One region of the Paenibacillus pedocola genome, then DNA from elsewhere that is predicted to be linked to it. Evidence: riboswitches for the same ligand, from Rfam matches in the RefSeq annotation. Region 1 holds a riboswitch; the other holds the start of a gene.

What was found. Region 1 has a riboswitch for glycine ahead of gcvT (glycine cleavage system aminomethyltransferase GcvT). Riboswitches for the same ligand answer to the same signal wherever they lie in the genome.
Region 2: it holds a riboswitch for glycine, as region 1 does, so the genes downstream of both, QU597_RS28315 (amino acid permease) here and gcvT (glycine cleavage system aminomethyltransferase GcvT) in region 1, are expected to answer to the same signal.

Annotation. Positions count from the first base shown of each region.
Region 1 covers NZ_CP134223.1:5,894,451-5,897,867, forward strand. The annotation lists gene QU597_RS26225 (flagellar motor protein MotB) at 1-608, shown strand, start outside; gene gcvH (glycine cleavage system protein GcvH) at 762-1,154, opposite strand; glycine riboswitch at 1,389-1,485, shown strand; gene gcvT (glycine cleavage system aminomethyltransferase GcvT) at 1,735-2,859, shown strand; gene gcvPA (aminomethyl-transferring glycine dehydrogenase subunit GcvPA) at 2,856-3,417, shown strand, end outside.
Region 2 covers NZ_CP134223.1:6,381,556-6,384,972, reverse strand. The annotation lists gene QU597_RS28325 (alpha/beta fold hydrolase) at 149-985, shown strand; gene QU597_RS28320 (TetR/AcrR family transcriptional regulator) at 1,031-1,588, shown strand; glycine riboswitch at 1,768-1,847, shown strand; gene QU597_RS28315 (amino acid permease) at 1,986-3,359, shown strand.

The sequences.
Region 1 (3,417 bases):
GCGGCAGCGGAAATGGCGAGAGCGCCAGAAACAGCGAAGGATCGGAATCAGGAGGCACAGGTGCTGGCACCGGAGCCTCCGGGGAGAGCCAGAATGTGCAGCCGTCGGCGCGGGAGCTGGCTTTTCGCGAGCAGGAAGCTAAGCTGGCTGCCCTGATGGGGGTTATCACTAAATATGTCGATGACAATAATCTTGACGGCCAGATCTTTGTCGCGGACAAGCCGCAGGGCATAGCCATTACGCTGAGCGACCGCTTTCTGTTCGATGTCGGCAGAGCTGAACTGAAGCCGCCTGCGCTTCCGGCCTTACGCCAGCTCTCCGGATTATTCCGCGGCATCGGGGCTTCCATCAGTATCGAAGGGCATACGGATAATACTCCGGTATCTGCCGGATCGCGGTACAGTGACAACTGGGAGCTGTCGGGTGCCCGCGCCCTTTCGGTGCTGCGCTTTTTCCTGGACAGTGAGCGGCTGAGTCCCGCTACCTTCCAGTATGCAGGATATGCCGACACCAGACCTGCTTACGATAATTCGACTACAGAGGGCCGCCAGAAGAACCGCCGGGTAGAGCTGATTGTCCTGCGCCAGCTGCAAGAGGAGGAGCAGTAACATTTTTCAGCCCGCAGAAACGCAAAAAGACAGACCCCGCACATAGTATTTAATCATGTGTGAAATCCGTCCTGTAGATAACGGGTGCCTGCCCCCTTCCGGAAAAGGAGCGGGCAGCCTTTTTTTGTCTGAAAAATTTTATAAATCCAAGTGTTATTCCCCGACCAGTTCGCGGTAAGCAGCCGCATCCAGCAGTCCGGAAACAGCCTCATCATACTCACCGTCAAGCTCCAGTTCAAAAATCCACCCGCCGCTGTATGGCTCGTCATTAATCAGTTCCGGGCTGGCCTCCAGCGCATCGTTGATTTTGGTCACCTTTCCCGAGACCGGTGAATATAATTCGGAAACCGTCTTCACAGACTCAATGCTGCCTACACTGTCGCCGGCAGAAATAGCTGAACCCACTTCCGGAAACTCCACAAATACGATATCACCGAGCAAATGCTGGGCATGATCCGTAATCCCGACCCGTACTACGCGTCCTTCACCCTGCTGCGCCCATTCGTGCTCTTCGCTGTATCGCAGGTTGTCTAACACTTCACTCATTTCAAGCCGCCTCATTTCCGAATTTGGTGTTGTAAATTTAGTTATAGACTAAGTTATCGTCCTCCGCAATGTCAATATTACTGACAGGAAATTTAAATTTGTCATCTTTTTGACGTTTTTTTGTTGACAGCGCGCCTTGATACCCGGTTTAATGGAGACAGCAGACATTCATGGCGCTTGTTCGCGCCACTTCAGATGTTGAAATTTCAGGATAGAAAAACATATGGTTTGCGAATGATGGCATAGGGAGAGACTGTCTCACGAAGACAGCGCCGAAGGAGTAAGCCCCGAAGCGGGTGAATCTCTCAGGCAAAAGGACCTTTGCCGGACGCATCTCTGGAGAGCATCAGGCCCTGCACCTGCAGCGTACTGATCACCAACGGGGAAACCTGCCGGATGAAATGCTGTGCAGGGTAACTCTCAGGTACAAAGGACAGAGCGGAAGGCTATTTATGCGCGCAGCGCGTATTTGGCCTCCGCTCTGTCCTTTTTTTATTGTCTACAGAACCGGGCACCGCAACCTTCCGGGAGCGGAATGGCCGCTTTTGCTTGCATGTAATTAGACCAAGGGAGTGAGCACATGGATGATTTGAAAAGAACGCCTTTTTACGACCTTTATTCTGCTTATGCAGAGGCAAGATGTATTGATTTCGGCGGCTGGGAGCTGCCGGTGCAGTTCACCGGAATCGTCAAGGAGCACGAAGCCGTCCGCCAGCAGGCCGGATTGTTCGATGTATCGCACATGGGGGAATTCTTGGTCTCCGGCAGCGGCTCGGAAGCTTTCCTGCAGCAAATGACGACCAATGATGTCAGCCGCCTCACGGACGGCGCGGCGCAGTATACCCTGCTGCTCTACCCTAACGGCGGAGTTGTGGATGATCTCCTGGTCTACCGCCTCGGCGAAGAACGCTACATGCTCGTCGTCAATGCCTCCAACATCGACAAAGACTTCCAGTGGCTGCAGGAGCATCTCACTGCTGAATTCAGCGGAGTCAGCCTGAAGAATGTCTCGGACGAAACTCTGCTGCTGGCATTGCAGGGCCCGCTGGCTGAGATCATCCTCAGCGAAGTTACTTCGGCACCGGTCACTGAGCTGAAGCCATTTCACTTCATCGAGCACGCCATGGTCTGCGGTGTAGAGGTGCTCCTCTCCCGTACCGGTTACACCGGCGAGGACGGCTTCGAGCTGTATGCCCCGCAGGATACAGCAGCCGCCTTATGGAACGGCCTGCTGGCAGCCGGAAGCAAACACGGACTTACGCCCGCCGGCCTCGGCGCGCGCGACACACTCCGCTTCGAAGCGAAGCTGCCGCTGTACGGCCAGGAGCTATCGGCGGACATCACCCCGCTGGAAGCGGGCGTGCAGTTCTTCGTCAAGCTGGATAAAGCCGGCTTTATCGGCAAGGAAGCGCTGGTGAAGCAGAAGGAAGCCGGCCTGCCCCGCCGCCTCGTGGGACTGGAAATGATCGACCGGGGTATCCCCCGCTCCCATTACCCCGTCTACGCGGATGGCGTGAAGATCGGCGAAGTGACCACCGGAACCCAGTCCCCGACACTCAAACGCAATCTCGGACTTGCGCTGCTGGATGCAGCCTACAGTGAAATCGGCACAGAAGTTTACGTGGAGATCCGCGGCAAGCAGCTGAAGGCTGCTGTCGTCAAAGCGCCGTTCTACAAAAAGAGCCAAGGAGTGAAGCCGCAATGAAACACCGTTATCTGCCCATGACTGAACAAGACCGCCAAGAGATGATGGAAGCGGTCGGAATTCAGTCCATGGAGGAATTGTTCTCCGATATTCCGCAGGCTGTCCGTTATCAGGGCACGATGCCGATGTCGGAAGCTCTGGATGAATACGCTCTGCTCCGCCATATGAAAGAATTGGCCGACAAAAATGCCAATTTCGATACCCATGCCAGCTTCCTCGGCGCCGGGCTCTATGACCACCATATCCCGGTTGTCATCAATCATGTTATTTCCCGTTCGGAATTCTATACAGCTTATACCCCATATCAGCCGGAGATCAGCCAGGGCGAGCTACAGGCGATCTTCGAATTTCAATCCTACATCTGTGAGCTGACAGGCATGAAAGTAGCCAATGCCAGTATGTATGACGGCGCTACTGCTTTCTCGGAAGCGGCTGTCCTGGCTGCCGGTGCTACGAAACGCAAGAAACTGATTGTTTCCCGCACGGTTCACCCGGAGGCACGCCAAGTGCTGCACACTTCGGCCGGCGCCTGGGGTCTGGAAGTCGTGGAAATTGACT
Region 2 (3,417 bases), 490 kb from region 1:
GCCAAAGGCACCCATAGGGTGCCTCTTTTTATTCTTTTTGACAATTCATGCCTCATTCCAAGTGGAAATGTATTTACAACGAAGCCGCAATCCAGTATTATTTTAATTGACTGAATGAGTCAATCAAAAATAACGGTGGTGCTGGAGAATGTCAAATGTTAAATCCGCTTTTAAAACCTCCGCGATTGTTTCGAAGGATGGCACTGAAATTAGTTATAAAAGCATCGGCAAAGGGCCGGGCTTGATTATCGTTCACGGGGCCCTTAGCGATTCTGGTGATTTTGCAAAATTGGCCGAAGAACTGTCGGATTCATTTACGGTCCATGTAATAGATCGGAGAGGTCATGGACGGAGCGGTCCGCAAGGACCGGAATATTCCATGGAGAAGGAAATCGAGGATCTCCAAATGATAAAGCAGGTAACGGGCGCCTCCTTTTTGTTCGGACATAGCTACGGAGGTCTTGTCTCACTGCAGTTTGCAAGGCTTGAACCCTCTGTTACCAGGTTGGCCGTTTATGAACCCGGCGTGTGTATAGAGACAACAAACTGGGATTGGCTGGATGATTACGAGAGAGCAATGGATAAGAACGATTCCAGAGCAGCATTTGCAAGTTTTGTAAGAGGATCCGGACACACTCCGCTAACGCGACTGCCAATGTGGTATGCAAAATTTATTTTGAGTATAATGGTACGCGGGGAACGCTGGGATAAAATCCAGAGGCTCTTGCCCGAAAATTTAAAGGAGCACCGGGAAGTCAGACGTTTTCAAGCTTTGTACTCGCAATACCGGGAAATAGGTGCGGGTACACTATTAATGGCAGGCGGGAAAAGCCCGAACACTATAAAAGAAATGATTCAAACGCTGAATCATACGATCGCTGAAAGTCAGGCCGTCGTGTTTCCCCAATTAGATCATTTCGGACCGGATAATAAGAACGCTCCGGCAGAAATCGCAATTCAGATAAAAAGGAATTTTCTTAGCTAACCTTGCAGGGGGGGAACATCCATTCCACGTTTAAATGAGCATCAATTGCAGCAATTGTACGACGAACGGAAAGAGCAAATTAAAAAAGCGGCGACTAAGGTTTTTTCCCGCCGTGGAATTACAGGAACCAAAATTAGTATGATTGCACAAGAGGCCGGCGTGAGCCACGGGCTTTTTTATCATTACTATAAATCTAAAGAAGATTTGTTCACTACATTGATACAGGAAGCCGTGGAAACTTCGCTTGCCGAATTCGGGAACTTGCACCAAGCACCAGGTACGCCTTTGGATAAGATAAGACTCATGACCGAAGCCATGCTGGATGAGAGTGGGGCTCCGTTCTTTATGCTGATGCACCAGGCACGCAACTCCGAGGGGGTTCCGGAAGCGGCCCGGAAGCTGATTGAGCAGCATCCTATGAGCCTCTATGTTGACCAGCTGCTACCGATCTTTACAGAGGGACAGGAGAAAGGCGAAATTGTGCAGGGGCATACGGAGCAACTGATTTCCGCTTATTTAACGGTCCTTTCCGGCGTCATGGTTTTAGGCGAGGGCTACTCTATTCCGCCGGTGGATTTGCTGCTGCGAATGGTGGCCCGATAAGCTGGTCGGTTAGGGAATGTCTCCCCTGGCCGTACTGGATCCATTTACCACGGATTAGTGGAGACTTTTATCACTGCCTCAATATTCACATCACAAGTAATATGTTAGAATATCAGAAAGACAGTAAGACCTAACTTCATAATTCGCAAGCTATGATTGCTATGGATCACACTATAGCAGGAGCAGCTTCTGGAGAGACTGCGGGAAACCGCGGCGCCGAAGGGTTCACAATCTCAGGCAAAAGGACAGAAGAGTAAGGAATATGTATTTGTTATGCTGACAGCTGTCAGCAGGGCAAGTATTATTTCATATTCTTATGAACCGGGAGATTGGATGACATCCAATCTCTTTTTTTATTGGCATCATTGCAATGTAATTCATTAAGGGGGAACGGGTTATGGCACAATCGGAATTAAAGAGAGAGCTGGCCAATCGGCATGTTCAACTGATTGCGATCGGCGGCACAATTGGTACGGGATTATTCTTAGGCTCGGGCAAAGCGATTCAGCAGGCAGGTCCATCCATTATGATTACGTATTTAATCGTAGGGATTGCCGTGTTTTTTGTGATGAGGGCACTCGGTGAACTCCTGCTGTCCAAAGCGGGATATCAATCGTTTACGGATATTGCCGGGGATTATCTCGGACCCCGGGCCGCATTCATTACCGGATGGACGTATTGGTTCTGTTGGATTATGACGGCTATGGCCGATGTCATCGCTGTTGGGGTGTATGTGCAATATTGGTTTGATATCCCGCAATGGGTACCTGCTATCGCCTGCCTGGTCATTTTATTAGGGCTTAACTTATTGACCGTCAAAAACTTCGGCGAGCTCGAGTTTTGGTTTGCTCTAATTAAGGTCATCACGATTCTCGCCTTAATTGGCATCGGAGTTATTTTACTGGTTATGGGATTTAAGACGGATGCAGGATCGGTGACGGTACGCAACCTCTGGGAACACGGGGGCGTATTCCCGAACGGTGTTAAAGGGTTCTTATTTTCCTTCCAAATGGTTGTCTTCGCTTATGTCGGTGTAGAGCTGGTGGGCGTATCGGCAGCAGAGACCTCCAATCCCGAGAAAAATATCCCGTCGGCCATCAATAAAATTCCGCTGCGGATTCTCTTTTTCTATGTGGGCGCGCTTTTTGTCCTGCTGTGCATTAACCCATGGACGGAGCTCAATGCGTCAGAAAGCCCTTTTGTGAAAACCTTTAGCTTAGTAGGAATTCCAATCGCTGCCGGGGTCATTAATTTCGTCGTATTAACTTCAGCCGCCTCTGCTTGCAACAGCGGGATGTTCTCGACAAGCCGGATTCTCTATAATTTGGGTAAGAACCGGCAGGCGTCCGCTCACTTTTCCAAATTGAATAAGAATCATGTACCTGGAAACTCGCTGTTCATTTCAACGCTTGTTATTTCGGCAGGCGCTCTATTGAGCAAACTTATTCCGGAGCAGGCTTTTGGAATTGTGACCACGATCAGTGCCATTTGTTTTATATGGGTTTGGGGCGTCGTTCTGGTGTGCCATATTAAATATAAGAAGACCCGGCCGGAATTGCAGGCTGCATCCAAATTCAAAGCTCCCTTAACGCCGGCAATTAATTATGTAGTTTTAGCTTTGTTTGCTGCGATACTCATTATTATGCTGATCGCTGAAGAAACACGTCCGGCGTTATTGTTTACTCCTCTATGGTTTGTTCTGTTATTTATTCTGTATCCAAGACCAAGCAAAAGGGTGAAAGAAGGCAGTATAGCGACGGATATCCAATAGATATTAGATATAAAGGACACCCGCCACAAGCTGGCGGGTGTCTTTTTGTATAGGCGCA